2 regions of the Ensifer sp. EB106-05-01-XG146 genome follow, and region 1 is predicted to be linked to the other one. Evidence: riboswitches for the same ligand, from Rfam matches in the RefSeq annotation. Region 1 holds a riboswitch; the other holds the start of a gene.
What was found. A riboswitch is a leader RNA that binds a small molecule or an ion and turns the genes downstream of it on or off. The one in region 1 is predicted to bind cobalamin.
Positions count from the first base shown of each region.

Region 1 (10,650 bases):
CTCCTGGATCATGCCGAGCGCTGCCGTCGTCGTTCGCACACCGGCGCAGGCGCCAAACAGGATCGCCGGGTGGAACTTGAAGACATAGTGGCCGAGGAGCACCGAGGCGATCATCGGGATCGACGTGGCGACCACGCCCCAGATGAACAGCGAAATGCCGACCTCCTGCAGGCCCGCGACAAAGCCCGGGCCGGCGCCGATCCCGACGACGGCGATGAAGATGTTGAGGCCGAGCGTGTTCATCAGCCACAGCGCCGGTGACGGGATGCGGCCGAAGGCGGGGTAGGTGGTGCGCAGCCAGCCGAGCACGAGGCCGGCCAGAAGCGCGCCGCCGGAGGTCGAAAGGCCGATCGGGATACCGCCGATCGTGATCGTCAGCGCACCGATCATCGCGCCGATGAAAAGCCCCCAGCCGAGAAAGGCGATGTCGGTCGTCTCGACAGGCCGGTCGGCAAAGCCGAGCGCCTTGATCGCCGCTTCGACATGGCGTTTCGCGCCACCGATGGTGACGATGTCGCCGCGCTCGACCGTCGTCCCGGGCAGCACCGGGATCTCGACCAGCGAGCGGATGATCTTGCGGGCATAGACGCCGCGCGCCCAATCCATGGTGCTGACTTCCGCCAGCGTCTTGCCGGCGAGCGCCTTGCTGGTCACGTAGACATCGAGGACTTCGGCTTCCGCGTTGAGCAGCTCCTTGTCCTCGACCTCGAGCAGCTTGTTGTCGAGGTTTTCGACGAGCAGCGAACGCCGGCCCGAAAAGGCGACGACGTCGCCCGGCTGCAGCACGGTGTTGCCATCGGCCTCGATGATCTGGTCGCCGCGCCGCAGGCGCTCGACGAAGACGCGGATCCCGGGAAGGATGTCCTTGACCGGTTTTCCGGTGAGCCCGCTTGCCGCGTCGACGCGATAGGCGCGGAGGCCGAAGTCGTGATAGGCGCGGGTAATGCCGGGCTCGCTACTTTCGCTGCCACCGCCGAGCTTGGCCTCGTATTCGCGGCAGGCCGCCGGAAGGTCGATGCCGAGAAGCTTGGGACCGAGCTGGGCGAGGATGATCGCCGAGCCGATCGTGCCCCAGATATAGGTCACCGCATAGGCGATCGGGATCTGGTCGGCAAAGGTCTTGGCCTGCTCCGGCGTCAGCCCGAGCGAATTGATCTGGTCGGTCGCAACCCCGATTGCAGCCGAGATCGTCTGCGAGCCGGCATACATGCCGGCGCCATAGCCGAGCGGCAGCCCGGCAATCAGCGCGCAGAGATAGGGAACGACGAGGCACAGCACCAGCACGGAGAGCGCAAAGGCGATCTGTTTCGGTCCATCGGTGCTCAAGCCCCGCACGAATTGCGGCCCGACGCCGTAGCCGACGGCGAAGAGGAAAATCAAAAACAGGGTGGATTTCAGGTCGCCGGAAACCTGGATACCCAGCTGTCCGATGAGAACGCCCGCAAGCAGCGTGGCGGTGACATTTCCAAGGTTGAACCCCGCGACCTTGATCGGACCGATGAGGAAGCCGATGCCGAGGGCGAGGAAGACGGCGACAGGCGGATAGGTCCGAAGCGTGTCGACGAAGAAATCAATGGGATTCACTGATGCTATTCCCTTCAGAAAGTTGAGTTGCCGTCACTTCATTTCGGGATCTGCGCGGCTAAGTTGAGCTTGTTTCCGAGGCTTGTCGATGCCCAATCTTAATCCCGGCAATTGTCGCTTCGGTCGTCGAAATTCTCAACGGGCATAGGGTTACGTGAGCGTAACGTATGTTACATTTCAGCGTTTTTACTTGGGGTTGGGGATCGAGGCCGCCGCGATGTGTCGGTCGCATTCGATCGCAAGACCGCGGCACTGGCCCGGATCGCGATGGCACTTCAACTCTGGTGTTGTAATTCGTAACGTTATCTCCCAACGTGAGGCATGAGGCGTTTTCTCTTGGTTATGCTTGGAAAAGTTGCTGGGCACGGAACGGCGCGTCTTGCTGCTTGCGATAGGGGCGGCAGAACTTCGAGGGCTTGAGAAAAAAGCGGTGTCGTCTCCGCAAGGCGGCCGGTTCGTAAGGTGACGAGGAGGGGAAGCAATGATGGACGAGGTTATCCGAAGGCTCGGCGCACTTGGCGTTCAGCTCCCGACGCCGCCGAGGCCGCTCGGCGCCTACCGCGCGGTGATCGAGGCGGGTGAGATGCTTCATGTTTCGATGCAGGGGCCATTGCTGGACGGGCGCTTCGTGCATACGGGGCTGCTCGGGCGCGATGTGACCATCGACGAGGGGCGCAAGGCCGCAGAGTTGGCAGTGCTCAACGCGCTGGCGCAGATCCATGAGCATCTCGGCCGTTTCGAGCGTATTCGCCAGATCGTCCGGCTGGAGGGATATGTCGCCTGCACTGAGGATTTCCTGGAGCACCCGAAGGTACTCGACGGTGCTTCCGAGCTTCTGGCGGCCGCCTTTGGCGAAAGGGCCGGCCATGTTCGCTCCGTCTGCGGCGTGCGCAACCTGCCGGGCAACGCCTCTGTCGCGGTGACGCTGACGGCCGAACTCTTGCCGCCGGAGTTCTGAGGCAGCACGGCACGTCTTTTAGCGTGGTCGCTATCGCGGGCGTCGGATTGTGTCCGGCGCCCAATTTTCGACTTGCGCTACGTAATGTTATTTTATAACAAACCTCGCATGACGAAACGCCGCATGTTGATAGATCCCTCCCGCCTGTGTCGTGCGGTTGTCTCATCCGCCGATTCATGCGAGGAAGGCGTTGATGGTGCTGCGTCCGCGACAATGCGGAAGCGGCTGAAAAGGGAACACGGAACGGACGACCCTGATGGGGCCGAGACCGTGGCTGCCCCCGCAACTGTGAGCGGAAAGCGCATTCACACCATGTCACTGGTCGAAGACCGGGAAGACGTGGATGCGCCACGACCCGCGAGCCAGGAGACCTGCCATCGAACCGATCAACCACAACGGACGGGGTGTTCCGATGGAAAAGAACTGGCTTTCATACGACGGTTTTCCGTCCTCTTGCCGTTTCGCCATCTCTTGCCGTCAGTCCGGCGGAGGGCAGGAATGGCTGAGCCGAATTTCCGACAGCACAAGATAACGGTCTGCACCGATTGCCGCTTCACCGGCGGCCCATGCGTGCCCGGTGCCGAGCTGATCAAGCGGCTCAACCTGAGCATCGCAGCGCTCGGCGCACCGCTCGATCGCGACTTCTCGATCGCCGGCACGGTCTGCATGGCGGCCTGCACGCGGCCCTGCACCATCGCCTTCCAGGCGACGGGGAAGGCGACCTATCTCTTCGGCGACGTCTCGCCGGAAGAGGACATCGACGATCTCGTGCGCTTTGCCACAACCTATGCCGAGCGTGGCGATGGCATGACGCGGGCGGCGGAACGGCCGCGCGGGCTGAAAGGCAAGACGCTTGCCCGCATTCCCGCGGCGATGCTCGTCTCCGAAGATCTCGGCGGGCACTTCCAATGAGGTCGCGCAGAGGAACGAACCCATGAGCTGCAACGCAACGGGTGCAGCCCTCACGGTCGAGGGCCTTCGCTGGGGGCCGCGTTCGGGCCTGACGCTGGTCAACGACATCGGCTTTGCGATCGCGGCCGGCAGCCGGCTTGCGATCCTCGGGCCGAATGGCGCCGGCAAGACCTCGCTTCTGCGCTGCCTCTACCGGGCGGTGCAGCCGAATGCCGGCCGTGTTTCGGTCGATGGCGTCGATCTCTGGTCGATCTCGGCGCGCGAGGCGGCAAGGACAATCGCCGTCGTCTTGCAGGAGATGCCCGGCGATTTTCCCTTCAGCGTGCGCGACGTCGTGATGATGGGACGCATTCCGCGGCGGGAGGGCTTGAGCGGCTGGAACGATTTCGACCGCGAGCGGGTGCAGCATGCGCTCGCGCATCTCGATCTCGCCCATCTTGCCGGCCGCCAGTTCGCCACACTTTCGGGCGGTGAGAAGCAGCGGGTGCTGATCGCCCGCGCGCTGGCACAGGAACCGCGCATCATCATCCTCGACGAGCCGACGAACCATCTCGACATCCGCCACCAGCTCGAAATCCTCGAGCTCTTGCAGACGCTGAAGCTGACGATCGTCTCGACGCTGCACGACATCAATCTCGCCGCCGAGTTTGCGACAGATGTCGCGATCTTGACCGCCGGGCGGCTGACGGCCTTCGGCCCGCCCGAAGAGGTGCTCAGCCCCGGCGAGCTTTCGGCCGCCTTCGGCGTCACCGCCACCGTTCACAATGCCGCTGCCGGCGGCGCCCGCTTTTCCTTTTCACTTCCTCGACAGGGATCGATTTCATGAAGATCAATATTGCCCCATTTTCCCTTCTTTTCGTGCTTGCCGCCGCCACGCCGGCGCTCGCCTATCCGGTCACCGTCAAGAGCTGCAACCGCGAGGTGACCTTCGACGCGGCGCCGAAGCGGGCGATCGCCAACGACGTCAACCTGGTGGAGATGATGCTGGCGCTGAGGCTCCAGGACCGCATGGTCGGCTATACCGGCGTTTCCGGCTGGAAGACGCTGGACGAGAAGCTGCGCGAAGGCGTCAAGGAACTGCCGGAGCTTTCGGAGAAATATCCGACCAAGGAAGTGCTGCTCAACGCCGATGCCGATTTCCTCTTTGCCGGCTGGAACTACGGCATGAAGGTCGGCGGCGAGGTCACGCCCGAGACATTGGCGCCCTTCAAGATCGGCGTCTACGAGCTGACCGAATCCTGCATCCACGTGATGGCCAAGCAGAAGCCTGATATGAACGACATGTTCGTCGATCTTCTCAATCTCGGCCGCATCTTCGGCGTCGAGGATCGCGCCGAGACGCTGGTTGACGGCTATCGCCGCCAGCTTGCCGAGATCACCAAGGCGAACGCCGGCAAGGCTAACCCGACGCGGGTCTTCGTCTATGATTCCGGCGAAGAGAAGCCGTTTACTTCCGGCCGCTTCGGCATTCCGACGGCGATGATCGAGGCCGCCGGCGGCGCCAACATCATGGACGACGTGGAAAAGAGCTGGGTGGAAATCTCCTGGGAACCGGTGATCGAGCGCAACCCGGAAGTGGTGGTCATCGTCAACTACGGCGAGGTGAAGGCCGAGGACAAGATCGCCTTCATGAAGAACAATGCAGCCTTCAAGAATGTCGATGCCGTCAAGAACGATCGCTTCGTCGTGCTCGATTATGTCGAAGCGACGCCAGGCCCGCGCAACATCGACGCCATTGCCAGGCTTGCCAAGGCCTTTCAGGGCGAGGGCCTGTAAGCGATGCTGGCTGAGGATGCGTCGCCTGGTCCCGTCGCCGTTTCACGCCTAGCGCCGGCACGGGCGCTGAAGGCGGGTGCCGGTCTCATGACGGCGCTTTTGCTGCTGGCCTTGACCGTCACGGCCGGCGTATCGCTCGGCTCGGCGCCGATCCCGGTTGCGACCGTCTGGTCGATCATCGCCAGCAAGATTTCTCCGGGCAGCGTCGAGGCTTTCTGGTCGGCGGGGCGCGAGAGCATCGTCTGGGACGTGCGCCTGCCGCGCGTCATGCTGGCGGGCCTCGTCGGCGCCGGGCTGGGGCTGACTGGCGCCGTGCTGCAGGCGGTCACGCGCAATCCACTTGCCGATCCGCATCTGCTCGGCGTTTCCTCCGGCGGCGCGCTCGGCGCGATCGTGGCGCTGCTGCACACCGGCATGATCCTCGGTCTTGCCACGGTGCCGCTCTTTGCCTTTGCCGGCGCGCTGCTCGCAACCGTGCTCGTCGCCTTCGTCTCCCGCGTGCTCGGGAGCAGCGCCGACCGTCTCGTGCTGGCCGGCGTCGCGGTCGCCTTCGTCTTGACATCCGTCGGCAACCTCATGATTTTCCTTGGGGACCCGAGGGCGACCCATACGGTCATCTTCTGGATGCTCGGCGGTCTTGGCCTGGCGCAATGGTCGCAGCTCGTCTATCCCGGCGTGGTGCTTTTCGCCTCCCTCGGCTGGCTGATGATCCGGGCGCGCGAAATCAATGCGCTCGCCATGGGCGACGAAACCGCGATGACGCTCGGCATTCCCGTGCGCCGCTTCCGGCTGACGCTGTTCGTCGTCACCGCACTTCTGACCGGGGTGATGGTCGCCTTTTCCGGCGCGATCGGTTTCGTCGGGCTGATGGTGCCGCATTTCGTGCGGCTTCTGGCCGGCAGCGACAACGTGCGGGTCATTCCGCTCTCGGCCTTCTTCGGGGCGCTGACGCTCATCCTTGCGGATCTGGCGGCCCGCGTCATCATGGCGCCGGAGGACATGCCGATCGGCGTCGTCACCGGGCTCGTCGGCGGCATCGCCTTCATTGCCATCCTGAAGCGACGCGCGTAAGGCGGGTAGGAACACGTTATGGACAAGGGCCGGTTCCGGCCTATGTGTTAGCGCAGCCGAGGGATCGGCGATTGGCCCGCATGTGAGGAGCATATGGCGAACGAAGCTGACATCTGCACGCCGCAGGACGTTCTGAATTTCTGGTTTGGCGAACTCACCTATGACGACTGGTTCGGGACGAGCCACGAACTCGACCAGGCCTGTATCAGCCGCTTCCAGGCGTCGCACCTGGCGCTGGCCCGTGGTGTCGACGAGATCTGGCGCGCGAGCCCGGAAAACCGGCTGGCGGCGATCGTGCTTTTGGACCAGATGCCGCGCAACATGTTTCGCGGCACGCCGCTCGCCTTTGCCACCGATTGCCTGGCACTGCACGAGGCCAAGCTCGCCGTTGGCGCCGGTGCCGACATGGCGATCAAGCCGGAATGGCGCGCCTTCGTCTATCTGCCCTTCGAGCATTCGGAAAACCTTACCGACCAGACCATGTCGGTGAAGCTCTTTACCGAGCTCGGCGATGCCGATTATCTCGACTATGCCATCCGGCACCGCGAGGTGATCGAGCAGTTCGGTCGTTTCCCGCATCGCAACGCCTTCCTGGCGCGGCCCTCGACGGAGGCCGAACTTGCCTATCTGGCGCAGCCCGGCGCCGGTTTTTAACGGGAAAGCGGGCGCTGACGGGGATTTATCGCCGTTCTTTGCATCTTTCCGCCGTCTTTCGTATTCACATCGAAACGTGAAGACGGCCGGAGCGATTCCGGACCACGGTCTCAATCTGCAAGGATCATGAAATTGCGTTCTGTCGGAAAACTGCCCGCCATTCTCGTCTGCCTGCTGGCGCTTGCCGTGGGCGGCCCGGTCATGGCCCAGAAGGCGGCGCAGCCGACAGCGCAACAAACCGCACAGGCAAACGGGCAGGCGGGCCAGAAATCGACACAGCCGGCGCAATCGCCGCAAGGGGCACAATCGTCCCAGACCGCCGCCCAGCCTGCTGCCGGCAAGCCGGCGCAGGAGGCGCAGCCAGCGGAGAACGGGGCGACCCCCGGTGCCACGGAACCTGCGGCGACAACCACACAGCCTGCCCAGAATGCCCAGCCGGCGGCCGATGCCTTGCCGGCGGATGCGACGCCGCCGGCCCAGAGCCAGGCGGCCGAGCAGCTGACCAAGGCCGACGAGGAACTGAAGGGACTGACCGAACGGGTCGAGAAAGCCAAGGACGACGACATCGTGCTTGCCGACCTCAAGGTTCAGGTCGACGCGCTCGCCAAACAGATCATCGGCGTTTCGGTTTCGACCCGCCCGCGCCTCGACGAAATCAAGGCGCGGCTGACCGAACTTGGCGATCCGCCGGCCGAGGGGCAACCGCCCGAAGCCGACATTGTGACGGCCGAGCGCAAGCGGCTGATGGCCGAACGTGGTGCCATCAATGCGCTGACCGGCGAGGCGGAAGGCCTGTCGGTGCAGGCGACGAAGCTGTCCAACGCCATTACCGCGACAAGGCGCGCGCTGTTTTCCAATACGCTCCTGAAGAACACCGAAGTGTCGACCGGAATGTTCGACGACGCGCTGACGGCGACGGCGGACGAGACCCGGGTGCTGTCGCGCAGCGTCGGGAGCTGGCTGAGCTTTGCCTGGAACTACAAGCGCGTGCCGCTCCTGACGGCGCTGTTCCTGTCGCTGCTGGCGGCGCTCGTGTTCCTTTCCGGCAGCCGCAGGCTCTTTCGCCCGCTGATCGAGCATGACATTACCGATGAGGAGCCGAGCTACTTCCGGCGGCTCTCCGTCGCATTCTGGTCGACACTGATCCCGACCATCGCGTCGGCAGCCTTCGCGGTCTCGAGCTTCCTGTTCCTGCGCGGCTTCAACGTGCTGCGTTCCGATATCGCACCGATCATTGCAATCACGCTCGGGGTCGCCGTCGTCGTCTTCTTCGTGACGAGGCTCGCTCAGGCCGTGTTGTCGCCGCGCGATTCGCGCTGGCGGCTCGTCCGGGTTTCCGATCGCGGCGCGCGGATGCTGATGATCGCGATCTTCGCCATGGCGCTGGTCAACGGCCTCGACTACCTCTTCGGCGGCGTCAGCGAGGCGCTCGGTTCGCCTGTCGTCCTGACCGTCGTCAAGAGCTACATTGCCTCCATCGTCATCGGCCTGATCATCATGGCTTCGGCCTGGATCAAGCCGACGCTCAGGAAGGATGAATCCTTCGACGCCCATGGCCGCGCCTGGCCGCGGGTGGTGTCTTTCGCGCTGCTCGCGACCGGCGCCTTGCTCATCATTGCCGCTGTGTCGGGCTATGTCGGTCTTGCCCGCTTCATCGCCACGCAGATCATCATTACGGGCGCGATCCTCGTCACGATGTATATCGGCATCCTCACCGGCCGGGCGGTTGCCAAGCAGGGCGCCTTTGCCGAGACCGCCGCCGGGCGTTATCTCGAGCGGCGCTATAATCTCGAACAGGTGGCGCTCGACCAGATCGGCCTTGCCGCGGGCCTCAGCATCTACGCGCTGGTCGTGATGTTCTTCATCCCGCTGATCCTCTTGCAGTGGGGCTTCCAGGTCGCCGACATCGAGTCCTGGGCCTACCGGATGGTGACCGAGATCAAGATCGGCTCGATCACGATTTCGCTGGTTGGCATCCTCGCCGGCATCCTGTTCTTCGCGCTCGGCTACGCCGTCACCCGTTTCGTGCAGCGCTGGATCGACGGCAACATCATGGCACGCAGCCGGGTCGATGCGGGCGTGCGCAATTCGATCCGCACCGGCATCGGCTATACCGGCGTCGGGCTTGCGGGGCTGATCGGCCTGTCGGCGGCCGGCATCGACCTCTCCAACCTCGCGCTCGTTGCCGGTGCTCTCTCGCTCGGTGTCGGTTTCGGCCTGCAGAACATTGTCTCGAACTTCGTTTCGGGGCTCATCCTGCTCGTCGAGCGCCCGTTCAAGGTGGGGGACTGGATCGTCAGCGGCACGACGGAAGGTTTCGTCAAGCGCATCTCTGTCCGCGCGACCGAGATCGAGACCTTCCAGCACCAGTCGATCATGATGCCGAACTCGCTGCTCATCAACGCCTCGGTCGGCAACTGGACGCACCGCAACAAGCTCGGCCGCTCCGAAATCGCCATCACCGTCACCTATGCCAGCGAGCCGCGCCGGATCATGGAGCTGCTCGCCGAGATCGCGGCCGCCCATCCCATGGTCTTGAAGAACCCGTCGCCGAGCGTTGGCTTCACCGCCTTTGGCGATGACCGCATGACCTTCGAATTGCGCATCTACGTGGCCGACGTCCTGACCGGCGGCGGCGTGCGCAACGACCTGCGTGTCTCGATCTACGAACGCTTCCGCGACGAGGGCATCGGCGCGCCGTTCCCGGTCAAGATCGAGGACGTGCCGGTCGAGGACCAGACCGGCATCGAAAGCCACCACCCGGAAGAGGTCGGCGAGCCGAAGGGCGCCACCTCCGCCGAGGAAAGGGCCGCAGCCAAGTCTGCCGCTTCGGACAAGAAAACTGCCGCTGCGGCGCCGCTCGACGAGGAGCGCGAAGTGGAGGGGGCAAGCAGCCGCCGGAGCGCCAGCCGCCGGGCAAACCCAAACCGCTGATAAACGGACCGTTCAGCCACTATTCAGCCGGCCTGCCATAAAAAGCATGCAATTCTTCTGGTGACCGACTACGCTGGTCATCGGCTGAAGAGGTGGCCGGCGCAGCGTCGCGTAACCGACGGGGCGGCCGGCTCGGCAAGAGGGCGGCGCGTCTGGCGTCGATGGGCGATGAAGAAATTTGTGATTGCTTTGCTTTCCGGTTTGCTGATGGCCGGCGCGCCGATGGCCGGTGCTGCCAGTGCCGCGACTGTCACGAACAAGGACAGCGAGACCGCCGTTCTGATCGTCGTCGAGGGTGAAAGCCGTGTGGAAGTGGCGATCGCATCCGGAGCGACCGAAATGATCTGCCCCAGCGGCTGTTTCGTCACCGCGCCGAGCGGTGACCGCATCGGCCTGCAGGGCGATGAGAACGTCGAGATCGTCAACGGCAACGTCGTCGTCAAGTAACCTTTCATTCCGCGACAGCGGTGCGGCAGGCGCGCCGCTGTCGGGCGGCACTCCATTCGCTCGATAGGTCGGCAGGTGCCGTCGCTGATGGCGCCGGCAGCCCCTTTAGTAGCGGTCGCGGTGCTCTCTTCGCTCGAAGCCTAATCCCAAGGGATGGGCGAGGGCGCCGAAGCTCTCATTCGTTCGGGCGGGCAAGCCCGCGTCGGGCCTGCCGGACACTCTCCTTGCATTGACAGGCTGCATTGCCGGTAGCACGCTTGGGCGTTGGGGTGACGCGCGTGGTCGCGATCATCCGCGCATTGCCGGGGGGAGCC
Region 1 covers NZ_JBYTDX010000001.1:1,942,332-1,952,981, reverse strand. The annotation lists gene aspT (aspartate-alanine antiporter) at 1-1,584, opposite strand, end outside; gene AC3WVQ_RS09615 (RidA family protein) at 2,066-2,542, shown strand; cobalamin riboswitch at 2,720-2,935, shown strand; gene AC3WVQ_RS09610 (DUF1636 family protein) at 3,041-3,454, shown strand; gene AC3WVQ_RS09605 (ABC transporter ATP-binding protein) at 3,477-4,280, shown strand; gene AC3WVQ_RS09600 (ABC transporter substrate-binding protein) at 4,277-5,230, shown strand; gene AC3WVQ_RS09595 (FecCD family ABC transporter permease) at 5,318-6,301, shown strand; gene AC3WVQ_RS09590 (DUF924 family protein) at 6,395-6,955, shown strand; gene AC3WVQ_RS09585 (mechanosensitive ion channel family protein) at 7,082-9,889, shown strand; gene AC3WVQ_RS09580 (hypothetical protein) at 10,058-10,336, shown strand.

Region 2 (10,650 bases), on a different contig from region 1:
GTCGGCGCAATCCCGCCGGCCTATGGCCGGACGGGCGGCCCGGTCGATCTCGACACCTATTTTGCCATGGCGCGCGGCTCGGCCGGAACGCCCTGCGCCGCCGGCTGCACCCATTCGGGAAGCAGCAGCGGCACTCCCGCGCTCGAAATGACAAAGTGGTTCGACACCAACTATCACTACATGGTGCCCGAGTTCGACAGGGATCAGCGCTTCGAGCTCACCCACAATCGGCCGCTGGAAGCCTTCCAGGAAGCTCAAGCCCTCGGCTATCGCACACGCCCGGTGCTCATCGGCCCGGTGACACTGCTGAAGCTCGGCAAATCGAAGGGCGGCGACTTCGATCCGGTCGATCTGATCGAACGGCTCCTGCCCGTTTACGTGAGGGTCCTGGCGGAGCTTGCTGACGCCGGCGCCGATTGGGTACAGATCGACGAGCCTTGCCTGGCGCTCGATCTCGCGGACAAGGTTCGTCGCGCCCTCGACCTCGCCTATCGCACGTTCGACACCGACGTGCCCGGACTCAAGATCATGCTGGCGACCTATTTCGGCTCGATCGGCGACAACACGGCAACGGCGTTGGCGCTGCCGGTCGATGGACTGCATGTCGATCTCGTGCGCGCGCCGCAGCAGATCGACACGCTCATCCAATCGGCTCCGGCGGACCGGGTCCTATCGCTCGGGGTCATCGACGGCCGCAACATCTGGCGGACCGATCTGGCCAGCCTGTTCCGCCGGCTGCAGCCTCTGACTTCGGCCCACGGCCGCGACCGCATCGAGCTCGCACCTTCATGCTCACTCCTGCACGTGCCGATCGATCTCGAGCTGGAGCGTGCGCTTGATCCGGAACTTTCCTCCTGGCTCGCCTTCGGTACGCAGAAACTCGACGAACTCAGCCTGCTTGCCAGCGCCTTCGAGCCGGGGCTTGCCATTTCCGAGCACGTTTTCGCCGCCTCGATCGCGTCCGCCCAGGCGAGGCTCACCTCACTCAGGATCCATGATCCTCTGGTCGCCGGGCGCTTGAAAGCGCTGACGGATGCGGACAGCGAGCGGCAGTCCCCGTTCGCGGGCCGCCGGGCACTGCAGGCGAAGAAGCTGTCATTGCCGCTCTTCCCGACAACGACGATCGGATCCTTCCCACAGACATCGGAGGTTCGGCAGGCCCGTTCACTGCATGCGAAAGGCGAACTCAGCTATGTCGACTACACCGCCTATCTTCGCCGAGAGACCGAAGTGGCGGTGCGCTGGCAGGAAGAGGTCGGCATCGACGTACTCGTTCACGGCGAGTTCGAGCGCAACGACATGGTGCAGTATTTTGGCGAGCAGCTCTCGGGCTACGCCTTCACCCAGAGCGGCTGGGTGCAGAGCTACGGATCGCGCTGCGTGCGTCCGCCTGTTATCTTCGGCGACGTTTCGCGACCAAACCCGATGACGGTCGAGTGGGCGACCTTCGCGCAGTCGCTGACCGATCGCCCGGTCAAGGGCATGCTGACGGGTCCGGTCACCATGCTGCTGTGGTCCTTCGTTCGTGACGACCTGCCACGTTCCGTGGTGTGCCGGCAGATCGCGCTAGCACTGCGCGATGAAGTGTCGGATCTCGAGGCGGCCGGCATCGCCATCATCCAGATCGACGAACCGGCACTGCGCGAAGGCCTGCCGCTGCGAAATGCCGATCGCAAGGCCTATCTCGACTGGGCGGTGGAGTGCTTCCGTCTCAGTGCAGCCGGGGTGGGCGATGCGACCCAGATCCACACCCATATGTGCTACTCCGAGTTCAACGACATCATGGCCGCAATCGCGGCGATGGACGCCGACGTCATGTCGATCGAGACGTCGCGATCGAAGATGGAACTGCTCGGCGCCTTCACCGACGAGGCCTATCCGAACGAGATCGGCCCGGGCGTCTACGACATCCATTCACCACGCGTGCCCGGCGTCGAGGAAATGGTGCATCTCATCGAAAAAGCGACCGAGGGCCTCACGCCGGACCAGATCTGGGTCAATCCCGATTGCGGACTGAAGACCAGGCGCTGGGAAGAGACGCGGCCGGCGCTCGTTAACATGGTCGCCGCCGCCCGCTCGCTTCGAGCGGCTTTTGCCGCCGATACGCGCGAAGCCGTCAAAGCATGACGGGGCAACACGAAGTCACGATGGCGCCGGGGGAAACCCCGGCGCCACAAACCCTGATCGACATCGTTTTTCCAGGCGATACCAATCACCATGGCACGCTCTTTGGTGGCGCCGCCCTCGCGTCGATGGACCGGATCGCTTTCATCGTCGCCACCCGCCACGCGCGCGTTCCCTTCGTCACCGCATCCTGCGACCGCATCGATTTTCGTGCGCCTGCGCGCATAGGTCAGATCGTCTGCTTCAGCGGCCGTCCGGTTCGTGTCGGGCGCCGCTCGATGGTGGTCGAGGTCGAGATGATCGCGGAAGACATCGCCACCGGCAGCCGCGCCCTTTGCAGCAGGGGCACCTTCACCATGGTCGCGATGCCCCGTGCCGATGAAACGGATTGGATGCTGCCGCCGCTCGATGTGGCAACGGACACGCCCGAAGAGGCGGGCACCCTACGCATGGTCGACATCGTCTTTCCCGGCCAGGCCAACAGCTTCGGCGCCATATGCGGTGGCAACGCCCTCGCGCATATGACGAAGGCCGCATTCGTCGTCGCGACGCGCCGGAGCCGCCGGGCGACCGTCCTTGCCTCCTGCACCGGTATGGACTTCAAGCACCGGATCATGATCGGTTCGATCATCGAACCCATCGCCCGCATTGTGCGGACGGGTCGCAGTTCAGCCGCCGTCGAGGTCGAACTCTGGTCGGAAGAGCTCCTCACCGGTCTGCGACAGCGGACTGTTACCGGAACGTTCGCTATGGTCGCCGTCGACGAGGACAACCGGCCCGTGGCCGCTTTCGCTGCTTGATGGAATGGGGCGTCCGCACCAGGGGCGCCCTATCCACAACCTTGGTGCCAACCGGCTGTTTACTCCCCGTTATCCACACTGCAAAAGAAACCACCCTCCTACCCCCGCCTTCCACATACGGAACCTATTGACGCAGATTTGCGATGAACTACTATATCTAGTGTTCGAGGTTCTTCCGATTCGCAAGGATTGGGAGCTAAGACGGGAATACGGTGCGCCGGCGAGTTTCCGCTGAGGCTATGCCGTAGCTGCCCCCGCAACTGTAGACGGCGAGCGACTGTCCGGATTTGGACCACTGAGGCATGAGGCCTCGGGAAGGTCGGGATGGAAGCTTTGACCCGTAAGCCAGGAGACCTGCCTCGATCACCAAACGTCCACGGGCGGGGTGTCCGGAGGGGTTGAGTGCGTGGCAGGATGAGCCTGCCCGATCGTCTCGACGTCTCCCCGGCAGCCCGTCGAAAGCTTCGGGGTGAAGTCATGCCAGTTTCTTCCAGTTCAGATCCACCTTCTGCGGACGGGTGCGCGTTGTTGCGCGCCTGATCGAAAGGCCGCGCCTTGAAAACCCGCATCCGCGGAATTCCTGAGCGCCCGACCAAAACGAGCCGGCCCGGTTGCGTAACCGACCTTGGGCCAGCTTGACGACGTCAACTCCGGTCGAGTCGACCGGGGAGCGATGTTTCGTGTCCAATCGCCAACACCACGGTTCGCGTTCGCGCGATCCGACGATTTTTTGCGCCCATTTGCCAGACCCTCACGAGGAACCCATGTCGATCACCGTCTACAGCAAACCAGCCTGCGTCCAATGCACCGCCACAACCCGTGCGCTCGACCGCCAAGGCATCGATTATCGCATCGTCGATATCTCCGAGGATTCCGATGCATTCGCGCTGGTGCAGGGTCTTGGCTATCGGCAGGTCCCGGTCGTCGTCGCCGGCGAGCGGCATTGGGCGGGTTTCCGCCCGGACATGATCAGCGCGCTTTCCTGAAGGACGCGGGCGATGGGCCTGATCGTCTATTTTTCCAGTCGCTCGGAAAACACCCATCGCTTCGTCGAAAAGCTCGGCCTTCGCGCCGCCCGCATACCGCTCAGGGAAGGTATGGACGCACTTACGGTCGCAGAGCCCTATGTGCTGATCGTGCCGACCTATTGCGGCGACGATGGCCGCGGGGCGGTGCCGAAGCAGGTCATCCGCTTCTTGAACGACGCGGGCAACCGCTCTCACATCCGCGGCGTGATCGCAGCGGGCAACAGCAATTTCGGCGCGACCTACGGGATCGCCGGCGACGTGATTTCGGCCAAGTGCCGGGTACCCTATCTCTACCGGTTCGAGCTGCTCGGGACCGACGAGGACGTCGCCAATGTCAAAAACGGGATGGAACGATTTTGGACGTCACGACACTCGAACGCCCCTTGAAGGCGACGGAAGCAGCGCTCGACTATCATGCGCTGAACGCAATGCTGAACCTCTATGACGAAGAGGGACGGATCCAGCTCGACAAGGACCGGCAGGCGGCGAAACAGTACTTCCTCCAGCACGTCAATCAGAACACGGTGTTCTTCCATAACCTCCGGGAAAAACTCGATTATCTGGTGACCGAGGGCTATTACGAGCAGGAAGTGCTGGACCAGTATTCCTTCAACTTCGTGCGCGATCTCTACGATCATGCCTATTCAAAGAAGTTCCGCTTTCCGACCTTCCTCGGGGCGTTCAAATACTACACGTCCTATACGCTGAAGACCTTCGACGGAAAGCGCTACCTGGAACGCTACGAAGACCGTGTCTGCATGGTGGCGATGGCCTTGGCGCGCGGCAACGAGGGGCTTGCCCGCGATCTCGTCGACGAGATCATCTCCGGCCGCTTCCAGCCGGCAACGCCGACTTTCCTCAACGCCGGCAAGAAGAGCCGCGGCGAGCTCGTCTCCTGCTTTCTGCTCCGGATCGAGGACAACATGGAGAGTATCGGCCGCGCCATCAATTCGGCGCTGCAGCTTTCCAAGCGCGGTGGCGGCGTGGCGCTGTCGCTCACCAACATCCGCGAGATGGGCGCGCCGATCAAGCAGATCGAGAACCAGTCATCCGGCGTCATCCCGGTCATGAAGCTGCTCGAAGACAGTTTCTCTTACGCCAACCAACTCGGCGCGCGCCAGGGAGCCGGTGCTGTCTACCTGCACGCCCACCACCCCGACATCATGCGCTTCCTCGATACCAAGCGCGAAAACGCCGACGAGAAGATCCGCATCAAGACGCTGTCGCTCGGCGTCGTCATCCCCGACATCACCTTCGAGCTCGCCCGCAACAACGAGGACATGTATCTGTTCTCACCCTATGACGTGGAGCAGGTCTATGGCGTGCCCCTCACCGAGATTTCGGTGACCGAGAAGTACCGCGAGATGGTCGAGGATGCCCGCATCCGCAAGCGCAAGATCAAGGCGCGCGACTTCTTCCAGATCATCGCCGAGATCCAGTTCGAGAGCGGTTATCCCTACATCATGTTCGAGGACACGGTGAACCGGGCAAACCCGATCGCCGGGCGCATCACCATGAGCAATCTCTGCTCGGAAATCCTGCAGGTGAGCGAAGCGAGCGCGTTCAACGACGACCTCTCCTACAAGCACATGGGCAAGGACATCTCCTGCAATCTCGGTTCGCTGAACATTGCGGCTGCGATGGACAGCCCGGATTTCGGCCAGACGATCGAGACCTCGATCCGCGCCCTCACCGCCGTCTCCGAAATGAGCCACATCTCGTCCGTGCCCTCGATCGAAAAGGGCAACGACGACAGCCACGCGATCGGCCTCGGGCAGATGAACCTGCACGGCTATCTCGCCCGCGAGCGCATCTACTACGGCTCCGAGGAAGGCATCGATTTCACCAACATCTATTTCTACACGGTGACCTATCACGCCATCCGCGCGTCGAACCGGCTGGCGGTCGAGAAGGGCAAGAACTTTGCCGGCTTCGAAAACTCGAAATACGCGTCGGGTGATTATTTCGACAAATACACCGAAGCCGAATGGCTGCCGGCGACCGAAAAGGTGAAGGGCCTGTTCGAGGAAGCCGGCATCTCGATCCCGACTCAGGAAGACTGGCTGGAGTTGAAACGGGCGGTGATAGCTGGCGGCCTTTACAACCAGAACCTCCAGGCCGTGCCGCCGACCGGTTCGATCTCCTACATCAACCACTCCACTTCCTCGATCCATCCGATCGTCTCGAAGATCGAGATCCGCAAGGAAGGCAAGATCGGCCGCGTCTACTATCCGGCCGCCTTCATGACCAACGACAATCTCGAATATTACCAGGACGCCTACGAGATCGGGCCGGAGAAGATCATCGACACCTATGCGGCCGCCACCCAGCACGTCGACCAGGGCCTGTCGCTGACCCTGTTCTTCCGCGACACGGCAACGACCCGCGACATCAACCGTGCTCAGATCCATGCCTGGAAGAAGGGCATCAAGACCATCTACTACATCCGCCTTCGGCAGATGGCGCTCGAGGGTACGCAGGTCCAGGGCTGCGTTTCCTGCGCGCTGTAACCTCGCATTCCAGTAACGGCCCCTCATCCTAGCCCTCTCCCCGCAAGCGGGGAGAAGGTGCCGGCAGGCGGATGAGGGGCACCCCCTCACCGCGCGATGAGGCATACACGATCACAAAGGTTCAACGACATGAACATGCACACCAAACCCGCAAGCCGCATCCGCGCCATCAACTGGAACCGCATCGAAGACGACAAGGACCTGGAGGTCTGGAACCGTCTGACCGGCAATTTCTGGCTGCCGGAGAAGGTGCCGCTTTCCAACGACATTCCCTCCTGGGCAACGCTGAAGCCGGAGGAGCAGACACTCACCATCCGCGTCTTCACCGGCCTCACCTTGCTCGACACGATCCAGAACGGCGTCGGCGCCGTCCGACTGATGGAAGATGCGGCCACCCCACATGAGGAGGCGGTGCTTTCCAACATCTCCTTCATGGAGGCGGTGCATGCCCGCTCCTATTCCTCGATCTTCTCGACGCTCTGCCTGACACCCGATGTCGATGACGCCTATCGCTGGTCGGAAGAGAACGAGTTCCTGCAGAAGAAGTCGGCGCTGATCATGGCGGAGTATGCCTCCGGCGATCCCTTGAAGAAGAAGGTCGCGAGCGTCTTTCTCGAAAGCTTCCTGTTCTATTCCGGCTTCTATCTGCCGATGTACTGGTCGAGCCGCGCCAAGCTCACCAACACCGCCGACATGATCCGGCTGATCATTCGCGACGAGGCGGTGCACGGCTATTACATCGGCTACAAGTTCCAGCGCGCGCTGGAGCGCTTGAGCGAGGAACGCCGCCAGGAGATCAAGGTTTTCGCCTTCGACTTGCTGCTCGAACTCTACGACAACGAAGCGAAATACACCGAGGCGCTCTATGACGGCGTCGGCCTGACCGAAGACGTGAAGAAGTTCCTGCACTACAACGCCAACAAGGCGCTGATGAACCTCGGCTACGAGGCGCTGTTTCCGGCGGAAGCCTGCAAGGTCAACCCGGCCATTCTCTCGGCGCTTTCGCCGAATGCCGACGAGAACCACGACTTCTTCTCCGGTTCCGGTTCGTCCTACGTTATCGGCAAGGCTGTGGCGACCGAGGACGAGGACTGGAATTTTTAAGGACGGTCCATTCGGTCATACCTGACAACAAAGGCCGGCGAGGACGCCCTCGCCGGCCTTTGTTCAGCAATAGCAGCGCCTACTCTGCCGCGACCACCCGGCTGCGGCCGATCGTTGCTTGCGTCAGCAGGAAGGCGGCAAGGGCGCAAGCGGCGATCGCGCCGGCCATCGGTAGGGCCGTTCCGTCGAAGAAGATAGTCGCAACCACCATGGCGACGGCGGCGGTGACGAAGTGCAGCGTACCCATCAGTGCCGAGGCCGTGCCGGCGATCTCGCCGTGGTCTTCAAGCGCCAGCACCGCCGAGGTCGGGATAACCAGGCCGAGCACGCCATAGCCGACGAAGAGGAACGCGGCCATGACAGGCAACTGGTTGAAACCGAGGCTCATGACGATGAACATCGTGAGCGTGGTCAGCGCGAACGCGCCGACGGCAAGATGCATGACCCGCACCAGGCCGAAGCGCTCGCCGAGCCAGCCGGTCGCCTGCGACACAGCGAAGAACGACACGGCATTGATCGAAAAGGCAATGCTGTACTCAGTCGGCGTCAGCCCATAATGGTCGATCAGCACGAAGGGCGAATTGGCGAGATAGACCAGGAACCCGGAAATGCCGAGGCCGCCGATGAAGGTGAGCGTCAGGAAATTGCGGTCGGAGAGAAGCAGGCGATAGGCGGCAAGCGCACTTGCGATACTGCTGTCGGCACGATCCTTCTTCGGCCGGGTTTCCTGCAATTGCGTCGAGAGCAGGATCAGGCCGATGAAGGCGGCGATGGTCACCGCATAGAACACGCCGCGCCAACCGTAGAAGCCGATGACGGCGCTGCCGGCAAGCGGCGCCAGGATCGGCGAAACGCTGAAGACCAGCATCAGCATCGACATCAGCCGCGCAGCCTGGACGCCCGTGTGCATGTCGCGCACCACGGCGCGCGGAATGACCATGCCGGCGGCACCGCCGATCCCTTGCAGGAAGCGGAAGGCGATCAGGGTTTCGATGTCGGTCGAAAGCGCGCAGCCGATGCTGGCGACGGTGAAGAGGCCGATGCCGAGATAGAGCGGCGCCTTGCGGCCCCAGATATCGGAGAGGGGCCCATAGACAAGCTGCGAGATGGCAAAGGAGATGAAGAACGCCAGCAGGCTGAACTGCACCACGCCGTTTTCGGCCGTCAGGTCCTTGCCGATCGACGGCAGGGCCGGCAGGTACATGTCGATTGCAAAGGGGCCGATCGCCGAGATCAGGCCGAGCACGATCGCCGTGCGGAGGAAGGACGTTGTCATGGCAATGAACTTTCAGAAATCGCGGCGCCGAAATCGCTGCCGCCCGGATTGAAACTCAAAGACATCGTCGTGCCAGGATCGAACGTTGGGGATACGCATACTGCGCTGACTATTCCGTCCATTAATTTGGACACACATGTCAAATTAGACAGCATTGTCTAAATCGTCAATGGCGCCTATCTTCGGTCCATGAAGAAATTTGATTTGGCCTCGGCTGACGCTCGCCCCCAGAAAGGGCAATTCGCGAAACGCCTCTCGATCCTGGAGGCCGCGGCCGATGTTTTCTGTCGGGAAGGCTTTTCCGGCGCCAGCATCGACGAGATCGCCGTCGCGGCGGGTGTCTCGCGTCAGACCATCTACAATCACTACCGCGAGAAAGAGACGCTGTTCATGGCGGTGATCCAAGACATCATGGATCGCGTGAACGGCGTGCTTTTCTCCATCCTCGCGACCTTTCCCGAGAACGCCGATAACCTCGAGGAAGACCTGGCCGAATTTGCCGTGCGCCTCAACAAGAACTGCAATTGCAACCAGGACGCCAAGTTCATCCAGAAGCTGATCTCGACCGAGGGCAACCGCTATCCGCATCTCTTCCAGTTCTGGCGGGAGCAGGGACCGGGCAAGACCGATCGGGCGCTGGCGGCGCTGTTTGCGCGCCTTGCCCACATCGCACCGCTCGACATCGACGATTTCGACCTCGCGGCGCGCCAGTTCATCGCACTGATCAAGGCCGACCTGCAGATGGGTGGGCTCTTCGGTGAAACGCCGAGCGAAGCAGAGTTGGAGATCAGCGCCCGCAGGGCGGTGAAGACGTTCCTGCGCGCCTATGGCCGGCCGTCAGCGGTTACGGCAGGCTAACGCCGACCGGCGCCAAAAACCAATCCCGGCCTATTTGGTGATGCGAAAGTCACCGACGTGCTCAGGCGGCTCGACAAATTCGGCAACCACCTTTGAAACCCATGCCGCCGGCGGCCCGTCATGCAGGCGCTCGAGCATAAGGGTGACCGCGTCCTCCGGGCCGCTGATCAAGGCGGCTACCGACCCGTCCGCCTCGTTTCGAACCCATCCCACCAGACCGAGCTTGCGCGCCTCGTCACGCGTCCAGACCCTGAAGCTGACGCCTTGCACCCGCCCGAGAATGCGGACCAACGCCGTCTTGCCGGTCTCAGCCATGGCTCGTCTCCTTTGCCGTTTGTCATGAAATCTGGGGCAAGGCTGCGGAAAGACAAGCCACCCGCAAAAGGACTGAAAGGACGACCGCCGCAACCTAAAAACTTCCACACTGCGCTCCAAATATTTTGTTCGTGTATTTTTAAAAGTTGACGCGCGAAAACTTTTATGATTTTTACGGCCCCACCAAGACGGCGGTGGGAGGGCCTCGCCAGCTTGGCTGAGACACAAGAAGGCCCGCGCCGTTTCCAGGGAGGAAACCATGAACATGTCCCGCATTCTGAAATCTCTCGTCGCCGGCACGGCGCTGTCGCTCCTTGCCTCCTCGGCTTTTGCCGACGGCATCGGCGCGTCGCTTCTGACCCAGCAGCACCCGTTCTACATCGAGCTCGCCGACGCCATGAAAGCCGAGGCTGAAGCCAAGAACGTCAAGCTCGAGGTCTCGATCGCCAACCAGGATCTGAACAAGCAGCTCGCCGATGTCGAAGACTTCATCGTCAAGGGCGTCGACGTCATCGTCATCTCGCCGGTCGACAGCCAGGGCGTGCGCGCTGCGATCGAAAAGGCCGAGAAGGCCGGCATCAAGGTGATCACTGTCGACGTTCCGGCCAATGGCGCGACCGTCACCTCGCATATCG
Region 2 covers NZ_JBYTDX010000002.1:1,597,083-1,607,732, forward strand. The annotation lists gene metE (5-methyltetrahydropteroyltriglutamate--homocysteine S-methyltransferase) at 1-2,127, shown strand, start outside; gene AC3WVQ_RS27385 (acyl-CoA thioesterase) at 2,124-2,924, shown strand; cobalamin riboswitch at 3,075-3,300, shown strand; gene nrdH (glutaredoxin-like protein NrdH) at 3,689-3,910, shown strand; gene nrdI (class Ib ribonucleoside-diphosphate reductase assembly flavoprotein NrdI) at 3,923-4,339, shown strand; gene nrdE (class 1b ribonucleoside-diphosphate reductase subunit alpha) at 4,309-6,462, shown strand; gene nrdF (class 1b ribonucleoside-diphosphate reductase subunit beta) at 6,592-7,566, shown strand; gene AC3WVQ_RS27410 (multidrug effflux MFS transporter) at 7,646-8,842, opposite strand; gene AC3WVQ_RS27415 (TetR/AcrR family transcriptional regulator C-terminal domain-containing protein) at 9,032-9,700, shown strand; gene AC3WVQ_RS27420 (acylphosphatase) at 9,731-10,015, opposite strand; gene AC3WVQ_RS27425 (substrate-binding domain-containing protein) at 10,275-10,650, shown strand, end outside.
Region 2: linked by a shared signal. The riboswitch ahead of nrdH (glutaredoxin-like protein NrdH) and the one ahead of AC3WVQ_RS09610 (DUF1636 family protein) in region 1 are both predicted to bind cobalamin.